2 regions of the Brevibacillus gelatini genome follow, and region 2 is predicted to be linked to the other one. Evidence: a T-box and tRNA genes for the amino acid it is inferred to sense, from the RefSeq annotation. Region 2 holds a T-box; the other holds one or more tRNA genes.
What was found. A T-box is a leader RNA that pairs with one kind of tRNA and senses whether it is charged. The one in region 2 lies ahead of AAFJ72_RS07325 (valine--tRNA ligase), so its partner is inferred to be a tRNA-Val.
Positions count from the first base shown of each region.

Region 1: it encodes a tRNA-Val, which carries the amino acid that the T-box ahead of AAFJ72_RS07325 (valine--tRNA ligase) is inferred to sense. The anticodon was not compared.

Region 1 is NZ_CP154342.1:3,061,797-3,069,500, forward strand. It holds gene AAFJ72_RS14760 (DEAD/DEAH box helicase family protein) at 1-115, opposite strand, end outside; gene AAFJ72_RS14765 (nucleoside triphosphate pyrophosphohydrolase) at 115-438, opposite strand; gene AAFJ72_RS14770 (HIT family protein) at 452-856, opposite strand; gene AAFJ72_RS14775 (DUF2357 domain-containing protein) at 897-1,652, opposite strand; gene AAFJ72_RS14780 (hypothetical protein) at 1,808-2,653, shown strand; one part of gene AAFJ72_RS14785 (IS5 family transposase) at 2,695-3,663, opposite strand; one part of gene AAFJ72_RS14785 (IS5 family transposase) at 3,666-4,163, opposite strand; gene AAFJ72_RS14790 (hypothetical protein) at 4,275-4,562, opposite strand; tRNA gene AAFJ72_RS14795 (tRNA-Val) at 4,677-4,752, opposite strand; tRNA gene AAFJ72_RS14800 (tRNA-Ile) at 4,802-4,878, opposite strand; gene AAFJ72_RS14805 (phosphatidylglycerophosphatase A family protein) at 5,917-6,507, opposite strand; gene AAFJ72_RS14810 (alpha/beta hydrolase) at 6,764-7,468, shown strand; gene AAFJ72_RS14815 (hypothetical protein) at 7,471-7,629, opposite strand.
Region 2 is NZ_CP154342.1:1,474,420-1,482,123, forward strand. It holds gene AAFJ72_RS07295 (phosphotransferase) at 1-21, shown strand, start outside; gene AAFJ72_RS07300 (hypothetical protein) at 8-1,003, shown strand; gene AAFJ72_RS07305 (hypothetical protein) at 1,043-1,228, opposite strand; gene AAFJ72_RS07310 (PP2C family protein-serine/threonine phosphatase) at 1,400-2,977, shown strand; gene AAFJ72_RS07315 (ATP-binding protein) at 3,077-4,231, shown strand; gene AAFJ72_RS07320 (STAS domain-containing protein) at 4,341-4,691, shown strand; T-box leader at 4,724-4,963, shown strand; gene AAFJ72_RS07325 (valine--tRNA ligase) at 5,005-7,677, shown strand.

The DNA of each region.
Region 1 (7,704 bases), 1.6 Mb from region 2:
GGCGAACACCGGAGTACATGACAAAGGAGGTCAGTATGTAAATGGAGGAAGCTTTCTTCATCTCCCTCGCCATTTCTGTGAGTAGATTTTCCGTAATAAGTCTGACTTCTGCCATTAATCTTCTACCTCATGAAGGAACAGCTTCCTCTCAAAGCCTCCCCGCTTATCCGCTTTGGATCTGCGAATCTCTTCCAGATCCCTTGGGGATGCTCCGTGAACACGGGCTAGCGCATAGACGACTTCCAACAAATCGGCCAGTTCTTCCAGACTATCCTGATCGGATTGGGCAGTATTGTACTCATCAAGCTCTTCCTGGCACTTTTCGCGGAGTTTGACCACGTATTCATCATCCGATAATACGCTGGTCGTATATCGTTTACCCGTTGCTGCGATGATTTCTGGTATACGGTCTCGGATCAATTTGTTGTAGATCGGCATAGTAAATTCTCCTTTAGGGATAAGGTACCAGATTGGGGATTGCTTTGCGAATCCCCCCACGCGGATCTTCCATGTCGCCCTTGTAACGGGGAATCAAGTGTATGTGCAGATGCATCACGGTTTGTCCGCCGTACTCCCCAACATTGACGCCAATGTTGTAGCCGTCGGGGGCGTATTTTCGATCAAGCAGTTCTTTTCCTGTCTTGATGAGTTCATGAATGGCCATGATCTCTTCATCTGTAGCAGCAAAGTAAGTGGCAACATGACGTTTGGGTACGATCAACAAATGGCCTTGTTGAACAGGGTATTTATCATAAAATGCAATGGCTTTGTCGTTTTCCAGGATGATTTCAAGAGATTGTGTACGACAGAATGGGCAGGGGAAGTCTTTGTTGTCCGTATGAATCTGCATAGTCATTTTTTACATCCTCTTCCTCTGTTAAAGGTAAAGATTTTCTTCAATTTACTTCCAGTATTTTATTCACCACATTGGTTAACTCTTTCATGTTCCCAGGCAAAACTCCGATTGCTCCAATTCCCGATCGTCTGCTTTGGTCCTGAGGATCGACGTAGTACTCATAGGAACCTTCGACCTCGGAAGGAAACAGCACCCATGCACTCCTTGTTCCGATGATTGCATCCTTGTACGTGTGCATTTTATCGATATCTTCTTTTTTTACAAATCGGCTGCAGCCATCTTCATCCGAACTTACCGCGTACTTGAATTTGGCATCAAAATGATACCAATGATTCCGCCAATGCAAGCTGATGTCCGGCCGATAACTTTGGGAATAGGAGCCTTCTCTTCCTGTTCTTTGGCCGACAAACGTCTTATTATAATATACATCCAGACTTTCTTGCCTGATAAGAAACGTTACCTTCAGACCATCGCGCAGCACATGAATACCATCTTCGTTAAATTCCCGTTTAAAGGTGATTGGTCGGAAACCGGATATCTCCTTTATCGCATCGATGATACTGAAATAACACCAGTATTCGAAAAGAGTAGCGATGTTCCTACCCTCAATCATCGCGATTAAATCTTGGTATGGAAGCGGATAATTCGAACCCAGTAAACTTTCCTGATAAAACGAATACCACTGACGGTAGCCGTACTTGTTTTGTAGTACCGTAGAAGTTGCCGGAATGTACTGCAAATCACCGACATCGAATAACCATGCTGTGTCCAGCATATCCTCGAAAGCTCGCTGCATCTCTAAATTATCTCTTTTCATGTGAAGATGGCCAAAAAACAACTTTCTTGACAAGCAATATAAATTAATTTTTCTTAAGTATTTACTAATCACCCACTGGTAAATTATGCTATTCTTGAGTTAGTTTCAAAGTTATTGCTAAGGAGAATATGCTAATGGCTAAAATTAGACTGTCTTCTTTTCGTCCAGAAAATAAATTTAGAGAATATATAAGTGCTGAAGTCCTATATCAAATGAGAGAAACTAACCATCTAATGTACAGAAAGATATTTCGTGCTCATCTTTATTGTCCTATTTTGGATTGTAAAGCAAGATTGAGACATCACCGTCCCAAGAATGGATTAGGAAATGCATATTTTTCAACATGGCCAAAAGATGAGCATAAAAAAGGATGTTCATATGCATTTGAAAGAACCCCTGGCGGCGGCGTAACAATCGTTGAAGATACTGACGAACCAAACAATGTAATTGTCATAAATAAAAAACGTGCTAAAGACATAATGAAAAGAGCATTAGCTAAAAAAGATAGCGCAAGGACTGAATCAGCAGAAAAGACAGATGGACAAAATCCCAAGGAAGCGAACCGAAGTAAACAAGATCCAAATATTAGTCAAGTAGTTTCGTTTGATGAAAACGGTGTTAATTCTGGGAAGAAACGCAATGTAGTTCGGTATGTAACGGTCGATGATTTATCTGACGCTTTGCTAGGTAAGCTCGTATGTGTGACTGGAAACCTTAGCTCGATTAGATTCGGTAAAGATTACGGCTACTTAAACGCTAATGACTCTAAAAACAACGATGTCTTCTCTGTGGTGTTTAACGAGAGATTTAGTGTAGAGTTTCCAGGTGATTTTCATAGGTTATCTCGAATTACCAAGGATGAATTCTCACTTTTCTGCTCAATAGGAAACTTAACTAAATCAAAGGCGGGTAAGTATCAAGTCTATCCGGAAACCCCCTGGCTTATTGGACTTTTCGAGTCTATAAACTATTTTGTGTAAACTCCTAACCTTCTAAATAGGGGCTGCTGAACATTTTGTCTCTAGGTCCATTGAGGCTGGCGGCTTAGATTCAACAGTAGTCTGAAAATCGGCAAAAAGAGAACACGTAGCTTGCGTTCGAGATTCATGACAAGCAGTTGCAAGGCGATCACGGTTTCACTTGTCTCCCGAAGGCGTGCTCGAATACGCCCCAGTCCGTAGGAGCGTTTGCCTTCTCCAAATTTCCCTTCGATTGCGTTGCGTGCCGAGGCATCCTGCCGTGCCTGGTTGCGATCTTGCTCCTCGTCTTTCTTTGGACGCCCTAAGCTCGGGCCGCTCAGCCGTATGCCGTTTTGCTTGCAAAAGCGAAGGTTTTCCCGGTTTCGGTAGATTTGGTCGGCAAGAATTGCTTCGGGATAGCAACCATATCGTTGGACGTACGCCTCTACGGCCGCTTTCAATGTCATGCTTTCATTGAAGTTATCCCAGGACAGCTTCTCCATCCGAGCGTAACCATCCACCAGACTGATCGCTATCTTGGCCCCAAACTCAACGGATGCGTTCACTTTCCCGCGTACAATCGGACGTACATGAGGCTGAGAAAGACTGACGATGCGATCTTCTACCGAGTGGCTACGTTTGTTGTACATCTCCTGCTGTTGGCGGTACAGTTCGGATATGACGAGCAATTGCCGATACTGCCAAGGACTCAGTTGATTCAAGCTGGTTTTCTCTGCAAGCATTTTGATGATGCGAAGATTTCGGGAGACATAGCGAAGCTGCTTCCCAATCGCTTTCCGAACGGCTTTGGCACCAGCCCGGCGTTTCTTGGCGATCTCGAGGTAACGTTTACGGGCGGTGTGGCGATAGGTTCTTGGCTTTTTCGTCTCTCCGATGTAAGGCTCGTGCAGCACATCAATGATCGCTTCGAGCTTTTCCCGTGCCTCGTTCAGCAATTTCAGGTCGGTCGGATACGAGATGTCCGCTGGTGCGCAGGTCGCATCAAGCATGAGTGTTCCTTTATTTTCACTTGCTCATCACTAGCCTGAGCAGAGCAGGCATGAGAAGTTTTGTCCTTCTTCGAAGGACCCGAAGGGTCGTTCTTGTCATCTTCTTTCTCACGTGCTGCTTCTTCCTCCAGAATCCATTCATTGATTTGCGTGACAACGTCTGCACCCAATCGTTTGCGAAAATGAGTCATGAGCGAATGATGAAAGGGTGGTTTATCCTGAAAACCGGGTAGCCCGAGGAAGTATTGGTAGTACAGGTTTTCCGTGATCTGTTGCACCGTCTCTCGATCATCGAGCTGCATGCGCTCCTGAATGTACAAAGCCCCCAAAGCCATACGGACAGACAAGGGGATTTGACCACGCATCGATTTCTTGAATGACTTCGCGTATTTTTCTTCCGCTCGCCACCACGGGATGATGGCGGCTAGTTGAACCCAACGATTGTCTTTATTCAATTTGCCACCGAACGGCAAGAAAAAATCTTCGAATAACTGTAGCTGGCTTTCGGGGATACGATACATGATCGGCTCACTCCACGTGCACGGTTTTTGGTGAAAAGATCGTATTTTCCATGCACCTAATTTCGATCCGAGAGCACGTAAACCCTTGTAAATTCTAAGGAATTTGATTGTTCAGCAAGCCCTAGTTACATTTCGCACATCTCGTCCAATGCCGCGGCTATCTAAATAATCTGTGAGAAACTTATAATTCTCTCTATAACTTTTTAACGTCCTCTCTTTACTTCCCTCAGCCACTTTCGCGTAATAAAACCTTTCAAACATCAAATCGAGTGAGAAATCCGATTTAACAGAAAAACGATCAAGTTTAGTTGTTTTCCGCCCTTTACGCTTGTCCATCGCGCCCATAAACGCAAAAACGCCCCTTTCCGTTTGATGCGGAATAGGAGCGTATGGGTTCACGACCAGTCCTCGTTCGACCTTCCGCGACCACCGACACCTTGCGTCACAGTTTCCGGTACGTCCAGCGGTCATTCGGTCGGGCAAAAACGTTGATATGGCGCGGTTTTTACGTTATGGTGATCCGGACTGGGTTCGAACCAGCGACCCCCACCCTGTCAAGATGGTGCTCTCCCAACTGAGCTACCGGATCGTGAGATATGTATGTGATCTTGAACCAAGCAACTTATGTACTCGCTTAATGGTGGGCCCTGTAGGACTCGAACCTACGACCAATCGGTTATGAGCCGACCGCTCTGACCAACTGAGCTAAGGGCCCGAATCGCTCCGGACGTCGATCACATTTATTACTATACAGCATCCCGAGATGGATTTCAAGAGGAAATGAATAATTTCTTGTAATTTTTTTCACTCCTACGAAAACCCCACGAAAAACCGCGTAAAATCAGGCTTTTGGCGTGCTATTCTCCCTCCCAAAAACAAGAACTTGCACACACACTTTTGAAAAAATCTCGCTAAAAACCAAAAAGTTCTTCGAAAAACCATTCACCAGCCTGAGCCTTTTAGGCTAATGCCCAAGCTTTCAGTTAAGGCTTTCAGTTGAATTACTCGTTGAGGTATTGATTAGATATTGGTTGAGCTACTGGTTAAGTTACTCAGTTGGTTACTAGCTGGTTACTCAATTGAGTCCTTCAGTTGATGTATTCAGCAAAGCGTTCCGTGTGATTATCGACTGAGAAAACTTTCCGTGAGGCTACCAACTGCGATTTCCAATGGAGCTTTCCAAATGAGCTTTCCAAATGAGCTTTCCGATTGTGCTTTCCAGTTGAGCTTTTGGCAACAGTGATGACAACAGTTGTCATCAATACAAAAGAAGCGACTTTCCAAAAAGTCCCAATAAGCAAAATCACCAAAACGCAACATTGGTTTATTAGGGCTATTGAATTTCAAAAGAGGGCATCTCTAAGTCATTAAAGCGACTTTTGAGACAGCCCCGTCGAGTAAGCAAGTAAGCAAGCAAGTAAGCAAGTAATCGAACAAGCAAATAAATGAAATACACCCCACCCCCTCCCCCCCCAAAACAAAAGCCATCCCCCCGCCGCTACTCTCCCCACCCTCCGGCTCCGCCCACCCAAACAGCAGCGAACCCAAGCATGGAAACAGCACCAACGAAAAAATGACTCTCGCTCATCCAACACAATATCTTTTCCCACAGCTTCCGTGGCAAACGGAAAAACAGCAAATCAGAAAAAACTTCGGCAAATAAACGCCTCACACTACCTACTTAAATAGATAGCTACAATACATAGATAGCTAACAATTCAGGCCATTACATCCCACAGCCTTCCCTGCTACCCTACCCTGCTTGCTCCGTCCCTTTTCCTTCGTCCTCCACGCGCAGCTCCGTTTTCAACGCTTCTCCTTCCGAGCGCTCCAGCTCCGCTTCCTGCTCATCCCGCATGCGATGGGCCATCCGGCTGGAGGCGTTTGCTGCCACACTTGCGACCAGGTCGTCGAGGAATGTGTGTACGCGGCCTTCTGACGACTTGGTATCCAGTTTTTTGATGACGCCGACTTTATGTTTGTCCAGATGCCCGAAGGTGGTGACGGCGATGCTGCCGTATCCGAAGACCGATCCCAAAGCCAGCGTCTCGTCGCAGCCGAACAGGCCTTCGTCTGTGGCGATGATCGACTGGAGCGGTTCGGACAAAAGCCCTTTTTCCGCCAGCGTATCCAACTCAATGCCCACCAGAATAGCGTGCTGCATTTCCCTTTTTTCCAGGACAGCTTTCACACTCTCGATGCACGGCTCCATGGTCAGGCCGGGATGGTACGGAGACTGCATGAGATAAACGATCTCCGCGATGTCCTCCACCGTGACGCCACGTTCTGCCAGGCGATTGAGAGCAGCGTTTCTGACTTCGATGCTGTGTACTTGCTTCTTCATATAAGAGACAACCCCTTCCACAAATCAAGTGAAGTCGTTTCCTACCATAGTATCACACGGTGACAAAATTGCGACAATCTTTCGCCCAAAGAACATGCGAGCAACCTTCCCGCCGCTTGCGAAAAAGGCATGCAAAAAGCGCTTTGCCACAAGCTGACCGCCTTTTTCGTGGTCGCGCAACACGAAAGCATTGGGCAGGCCATGCGCTCTCCTGTATAATGATTTTTGTGCAAACATCCATAAGGAGGACACCGCTGTGGCTCTTGAGGAAATCGTCTTGGACAGCCGGCATCTGGGAACGCCGGAAAAACTGATTGTCTACACCCCTACACGCTATTCACCGCTCTACTCCTACCCGGTCCTCTACGTGCAGGATGGCGACGATTATTTGGCCATGGGCCGAATGGCGACCTTGCTGGACCGAATGATTGCGGACAAAGAGTTGCCCGATCTGATTGCCGTTTTTCTTCCTGTCGAAAAAACAAAGCGGTTTGACCGCTACCATCCGGACGGCAAGGAGCATCTCGCCTACACCCGCTTCCTCGCTGATGAAGTCGTCAGCTTCGTGGATTCGCATTATTCCACGCACCCGCTCGGCAACGGGCGAACCTTGCTTGGGGAATCGCTCGGTGGCGTCGTCTCCCTGTTTACGGCGCTGGCTTACCCGCATACGTTTGGCCAGGTGGCTTGCCAGTCGGGGGCCATGGACGAACAGTTGAACCGCCGTGTCGCGGAAGCTGAGCTGACAGTGCCGCAGACGTTTTATCTGGAAATCGGGACAAAAGAAACTGCTGTGAACTCTTCTCGCGGCGTCCTGAACCTGTATGCGGCCAACGAGGAACTGCGAACCATTTTGCAGACGAAAAAGGCCACCCTCTTCTACGAAACATTCGAGGGTGACCATACGTGGGGCCACTGGCAGCAGAATCTGCCGGGTATGCTGCGCACGCTTTACGGGTAAACTTACCGTGGCTGTTCTTCCTGCGGGCCTTCATCCTTTAAGGGCGAAACGAAAGCTTCTTCGAACTCTCCTTTGCGAATCGCCGACAAAATGGTGAAGGTCAGCACTGCCAGCAGGAGCAAGACGAGAAAAATGAATGTCATCATCATGGCCGTGTACATGCAGTGCGGCACCTCCTTGCACTACACAGTGTTTCCCGACGCGGCCAGAATATACGGTTCGGCGCATAACATTAC
Region 2 (7,704 bases):
GGAGTACATGAGCCGCTATGACGACATCTACCCGCTGTTTCATGAGTACGACATGTACGCGCAAAGCATCGAGATTTTGAAAGAGCCGAATGTGTACAAGGCGGCCACTCCCTATGGCTCCTACGTCTGCAAGCGGTGCCAGATGCCTGCCAAGCGGCTGATTTTCGTAAGCGACATGCTGCGCCAGTTGCAGCAGCGAGGCTGGGACGGGGCGGTACCGTTCACCTACACAAAATTCGACGATCCGTTTGTGGTGCGCGGAGACTCCCTGTACTATGTGACACCCTGGCAGCCTGGGAACGAGGAGTGGACAGAGCAGCCGTTGGCCTGGGCTACCCCGGCGATCGAGCGGCTCGCGGAGCTTCACCACCTCACGCAAAATTACCGCTATGACGACCCGCGACAAGTGGAGCCACTGATTGATTCGCTGCTGAATCGCTGGCAGTATTGGCAAAACCAGATGGAAAAAGCGGCAGAGGTAGTGGGAGGGCGGAAGTACCAGTCCCCGTTTGACCTGGTGTTTTTGGCCAACAAAGAGTTTATTGCGGAAATGAGCCAGACGGCGACCGAACTGTTGACGGACTGGAAGGAGCGGCACGAGACGCATGCGCATTTTCGCTTGTCGCTCATTCACGGCTATCCGCACCCGGCCCATATCGTGCCGGATCGCTTTGGCAGAGGCAAGCTGCTCAATTTTGACCGGGCCAGCTTCGATACGCCTGTGCGCGATCTCACGTTGTTTTATCGGACGTATTTTCAACTGGCGGGAGATGAAGCAGGTGCCTCCCAACTTTACCATCGCTATGCAGCCATCTTCCCGTTGCGGCCGGAAGAAATCGAGCTGTTGGCGTCGTTTCTCTCGTATCCGGAACGAATCATGAGAGACATCGACATCTATTACCACAACCGCCGGGATTGGAGCGAACTGTACGCGGTAAAGCGCCTGGAAAAAGATATGGATCGTCTGATGCGGCTGCATCGCTGGGTCCAGCAAGCCTTTTAACGAGCAACGTCTCACGAGGTGGGGCGTTGCTTTTCGCAGTTACAGCCACTCCAGGACGATGGCGACGTACAGCACGGCGAGCAGACCGAGCAAAATCACGTCGAACGAGGTGGGAAGCAGGACGGTGCGAATGAACTGAAAAATCATCAAGGGAATCAGCATCTGTTTGCACCCGAACTTGATGCGCAGGTAGGTAGGATTGTATTTCCAGCGAAAATTCATCATCGTTATCACCTCATTTCAGCATATGCGAGGCCTCTTGGGACAGTGCCTATATTTCCCGCGGGCACATGTTGGTTTTCGCGGGCGGCGGACTTGCGGCCACAGGTTTGAGTATGGGAGGAAAAGGGAACGTATAGGGCAGGAAGACCAGGACGAATTTGCAAAGGTGAACAGATGATCTGGAAAATAGCGCTCTACTTGTCAGGAATAGGTGCAGGCGTGTACGTGATTCTCTTTTCCTGCGACTTGCTTCGGCAGAGGATGACGAGACGGCATGCAGGGTTGGTGCAGGTCATTCTTCTGGTCATAGCCGCTTTCTTGCTTGCGCTGCCCGAGATGCCGTTTTATGCTAGAGTAGGATTGGTAATTACCATTTCTTGCATAAGTATTCGGGCATACATGAATAATCAGAACAATGACGATTGGATGACGGAGACGCTGTCGGCGGTGAGTACGCCCGAATCCAGGCCGATCCAGCAGCTTGCCCATACGGAATGGATGAATCATCAACTGTCGCGTGTCGGAGAGTTGAAGCATAGCTACGAGGGACTGTTGATTGCCAGCAACAAAATCTGCGTGAGCAACGTCCATTATGATAACATCCATCAACTGACCAGCGAGCTTGTTGATGTCTCGTTTGGCAAAATCCATTCGCTCGTCTATCTGGGCATCAGTTGGGAATCCGAGCAGGGGGATGTCTATTTTCAAGCCGAGCGAGGCAAAAGAGACGAGCAAGGCGCGGTGCCGTTTTTCGAGGAGCGCATCGTCGTCTTGGAGCAATGGGACACGGCCAAAACGCCGCGCTACGTCCGGCTGGTGGCGCAAACTGCCGTCGAGCAGAGCGATAGAGAGATAGCAGAGTTGGAGCAATCTTTTTTTCAGCTTTTGCTGGTGAATGCGAGAGGACTGATTTTGCGGTGTTTTTATGAGCATCAGTCGACAGAGCTGAAGGAGCTTGAACTGGAGATGGGCCTGGCCCGAAGAATTCAGTCCATGCTGATTCCAAAAGAGGAATGGCAGATGAACGGTCTGCGCGCCAGGACGGTCTACGTGCCCGTCACGTACGTCGGGGGAGACTACATTGATTTCGTGCGGATCAATGAGCGCTATACCTGCTTTGTCGTGGCGGACGTATCGGGACACGGTTTGCCGGCGAGCATTTGGGCGTCGGTGATTCGAATTGCGGTTCGCGCCATTTTGCAGACGAGCTGGTCCCCGGATGAATTTTTACAGCGGCTAAACCAGCTCCTGTATGCCGATTTGGTGAAAACGCGCTCGTATATTACGATGCTGGTCGCCGTCCATGACGCAGCGCGCCACCGACTGCTGATTGCCAGAGCGGGCCACCCGCAACCCATCTATTTGTCCAGCACGCAAAAAAGCATCCTTCGCTGCAGGAACGGAGTAGGGCTTGGGCTTTTGCCTGACAGCACCTATGAGCTGGAGGAAGTCCCCTTGACAGAAGAAGGGATCTTGTTGCTATACACAGACGGATTGCTGGATACAGGAAGAAAAGACGGGCAGCGCAGCTCTCACCAACTGCTTGAAGCTCTCGCCGCCCTGCTGGACGAGCCAGGCAAGGAAGAGATGATGGAGCGCGTCGAATCGTACCTGTGGGCAATGACGCGCCAAGGCCCGCAAACAGATGACATCTCCGTTTTGATTTTGCAGTTTCAAACCGGCTCTCATGCGGGACAACAAGGAAGTGAAACTCCTGCACGGACGGGAGTGCCCGAACTGAAGCGCCTGTGAATAGGAGGATGAACGGTGATTGTGTGTGAACAGTGTCCGGACAATCCCGATTGTTGCAACTGTCTTCTTGAGCTCCGTTCAGGAGGTTCTGCCCAAAAAGTGCTGCCGCCACGCAAGGTGAAGGTGACGGAGCTTGCGACAATGGAGACAAGTCAAGCGCAATTGGTAGCGGTTAGCCGGACAGCCATCGGCCTGTTAAGTTCGACCAGGCAGTTGCTTGGTCGTCTGGAGGTCGAACTCGCTTTCGATTTTCGCATTATCGGCAGCGGGCTGCAAGGAATCAACGGTGTTCCTTACTATGTTGTTGACATCGAAAAAGTTTTGCGCAAGGAAGAAGTATTGGAACGGCTGCTTCTGGAAGAATTTCATACGTGGCATATGAGTAGCGAGCTGGACCCTACTGACGTATTGCATAATTGGAAGGATCGGGATGACGAGCGGGGACGTCTCATCAAGCAGGAGCTGCAAAAGCTGTCTATCCTGCGTCAAATCGAGACGATTTTCCTCTACCTGTTTGACGCCGGCCATTTGCGTCCGCTTGGCTCAAACCGGGCTGAGCCCGATGTCGAGAGAGAAATGCGTCGCCTGGTTGGCGAAGCGATCATCCATGGCAGCTCGCTGCGCGAGCAGATTGTCAGTCAGGACGGGAAAAAAGTGTTTGATATGTACGCGTCCATTTTGCCGGATCAGACCTGTGGGATCGCGCTGATTGACGTGACGGCTGTCATCGCGGAGGAACGCAAAAGAAAAAGGCGCGAATGGGAAAATTACCGGGATATTCTTGGCGTGGTCACGTCGGGCAAGCTGTTGCTTTTAAGTGACGAGGAACTGTTTTGTCTGTTGCGGGAAGGTCACAGGTCGCTTGCGATGGACATCCAGGCACCGGGAGACCTGGCGTTGCTCAGAAGGTCGTTCAAGAGCACACTGGAGCCGCTCGGATTTGCAGCCACCCGTCTTTTGCACTTTTTGGTAGCTGTCAACGAGGCGGCATCGAACACGCTCAAGCACGGCAGCGGGGGAACGATCATGCTGTATATTGTCCCCGATCAGCAGCTTTGCCGGGTGGTCATTCACGACCAGGGCCAGGGAATTTTGCTGGAGGACTTGCCGCGAGCGACACTGCAGCAAGGATTTTCGACGCAAAATTCGCTGGGAGCGGGCTTTCACGTCATGCTGCAATACTGTGATCGAATCTATTTGAGTAGCTCGGCGGCAGGAACGAAGCTGATCCTGGAATGTGCGCTGACAAGCTGACAAAACAATCAGAGAAAATTCCAAATGTTTGCAATCCGGATGAAACGGGTAACATGAGTGAGAAAGGACAAAATCAGCTACACCGATACCTTTTGAGAGGAGTTTGAGAATGGACTACCGAGCAACCGAGACGAACGGACAGGCTACGCTGTTTTTCGCCGGAGAGTTGGACATGGCGGTGGGAGAGCGAGTGGGTGAATTGCTCCAGCAATACGGGGGTCGCAATCATTCCGTTACCGTCGATTTTCAGGGAGTATCCTTTGTGGATTCTTCTGGTATTGGAAGTCTGTATTTTACTACGAAAGAATTGCTTGCTTCCGGAAAACAGGTCGAGATTGTCAATGTCCGCGAAGAAATTTTGGATATTTTAAGCGTGCTCGGTTTTACCAAGGCGCTGGGGATCACAGTAGGAAAAGTGGGCGAAACCGGGTTTGACGCGAAACAGCGTGATTGTATATAATAAGCAAAGCAACGATACCACAACTACATATCGGATCAACGATGATCGGGAAGAGTAGGTCAGGAGCCCTTTGCAGAGAGGAGAATCAGTTGGTGGAAGATTCTCTAAGGAGAGCAGGACTGAAGGTCGCCCGGGAGTTGTTTTTGGTGAACACGATGTGTCTAGCCAAAAGCGGTTCGCAGCCGTTATCTTGTTTGAGGGAACATACGCCGGACTTTTCCTGCCGTATGTTAACAAAGGTGGTACCGCGAAATAATCCTTTCGTCCTTTGGATGAAGGGTTTTTTTATTTTCCCAGAGGAGGAAGCATATCCATGTCAACTCAGCCAACAACCGACATCGACCAATTGCTGCCGAAGAACTACGATCCGAAGGCAGCCGAGAGCAAATGGTATCCGTACTGGATCGAAAAGCAGTTTTTCAAGGCGGAACGCGACCCGGCGAAGCGTCCGTTCACGATCGTCATCCCGCCTCCGAACGTGACAGGCAAGCTGCACCTCGGCCACGCGCTCGATACGACACTGCAGGACATCATCACCCGCGCAAAGCGGATGCAAGGCTACAGCACGCTGTTTTTGCCTGGGATGGACCACGCCGGGATCGCTACGCAAGCCCGCGTAGAAGCGACGCTGCGCGAAGAAGGCATCTCCCGTCATGACCTTGGCCGTGAGAAGTTCATCGAAAAAGTATGGGAATGGAAGCACATTTACGCTGCGCACATCCGCGAGCAGTGGGAAAAGCTCGGTCTTGCGCTGGACTACTCCCGCGAGCGTTTTACGATGGATGAGGGCTTGTCCAAAGCCGTGCGCGAAGTATTCGTCCGTCTGTACGAAAAAGGCTTGATTTACCGTGGCAATCGCATCATCAACTGGGACCCGGTTGCCCGTACTGCCCTGTCTGACATCGAAGTCATTTACAAGGAAGTAAAAGGTGCGCTGCACCATATGCGCTATCCGCTCGCTGACGGCACAGGCTACATCGAAGTGGCAACGACCCGCCCGGAAACGATGCTGGGCGATACCGCTGTCGCTGTCCATCCGGAAGACGAGCGCTACAAGCACCTGATCGGAAAAACCGTTATTTTGCCGATTGTCGGCCGTGAAATCCCGATTGTAGCCGATACGTACGTCGATCCGGAGTTTGGCTCCGGCGCGGTAAAAATCACGCCTGCACACGACCCGAACGACTTCGAGCTGGGTCTTCGTCACCAACTGCCGCAAATCGTCGTCATGGATGAAACGGGCACGATGAACGAGCAGGCAGGCATCTACAAAGGGCTAGACCGTTTTGCCTGCCGCAAGCAAATCATCAAAGACCTGACCGAACAAGGCGTCATGTTCAAGATCGAGGAGCACATCCACCAGGTAGGTCACAGCGAGCGCAGCGACGCCGTTGTCGAGCCGTATTTGTCCACCCAGTGGTTTGTGAAAATGCAGCCACTTGCTGACCTCGCACTGGCCAATGCTAACAGCGAAGAAAGCGTCAAATTCGTTCCGGAGCGTTTCAAAACCAACTACCTGCGCTGGATCGAAAACATCCGCGATTGGTGCATTTCCCGCCAGCTTTGGTGGGGCCATCGCATTCCTGCCTGGTACTGCCAGGAGTGCGGCGAGACTGTCGTATCGCGCGAAGATGTCACCGAATGTCCGAGCTGCCACAGCCACAAGCTGGAGCAGGACAGCGACGTGCTCGATACCTGGTTCTCCTCTGGTCTGTGGCCGTTCTCTACGCTCGGCTGGCCGGAAGAAACCGAGGACATGAAGTATTTCTATCCGACCAATGTACTTGTAACCGGATACGACATCATTTTCTTCTGGGTAGCGCGCATGATGTTCTCCGGTCTTGAGTTCACTGGAAAAAGCCCGTTTGAATCCGTGCTGATTCACGGTATTATCCGCGACTCCGAAGGCCGCAAAATGTCCAAGTCGCTCGGAAACGGCGTCGATCCGATGGAAGTGATCGAAAAATACGGTGCCGATGCCCTGCGTTTCACGCTGGCAACAGGCAACTCGCCGGGGAACGACCAACGTTTTTACTGGGAAAAGGTGGAGGCAAACCGCAACTTCGCCAACAAGATTTGGAACGCCTCCCGCTTTGCACTGATGAACCTGAGCGGATTTACGTACGACGACATTGATCTTAGCGGTGAGCTGTCGACGCCAGACAAGTGGATTCTCTCCCGTCTGCAAGCGACGATCGCAGACGTGACGCGCCTGACCGACGCCTTTGAGTTTGGCGAAGCGGGCCGCGTACTGTACAACTTCATCTGGGATGACCTGTGCGACTGGTACATCGAGATGGCGAAGCTGCCGCTCTACGGCAGTGACGAAGCAGCGAAAAAGACCACGCAATCCGTGCTCGTGACTGTACTCGACCAAACGCTCAAGTTGCTCCATCCGTTCATGCCGTTCATCACCGAGGAAATTTGGCAGGCGCTGCCGCACCAAGGCGAGAGCATTACGGTAGCCCCTTGGCCAACGGTGAACGAGCAATGGATTTTCACCGAGGCAGAGAGCGAGATGACCATGCTGATGGACATTATCCGCAGCGTGCGCAATATCCGCGCGGAAGTAAACGTGCCGATGTCCAAAAAAATCGAGCTGCTGATTAAGCCAAGCGATGCCACCTCAGCCGAGCGTCTGGCGCGCGGCGAAGAGTACATCGCCCGTTTCTGCAATCCGGAGAAGCTTGCGATCAGCATGGAACTGGCTACCCCGGAAAAAGCGATGTCTGCCGTGGTGACAGGAGCAGAGCTGTTCTTGCCGCTGGCTGGCCTGATCGACATCGAGCAAGAGCTGAAGCGACTGGAAAAAGAACTGGCTACTTTGCACAGCGAAGTGGAGCGGATCGAGAAAAAGCTGAACAACCCAGGCTTTATGGCCAAGGCACCGGAAAAAGTCGTGGAAGAAGAAAAAGCGAAAATGGCGGACTACATGGAAAAACGGGATAAGGTCATCGCTCGCCTGGCCGAACTGAAGGGTGAATGATCCGTCGTGCAAACGCATAATTTTGAG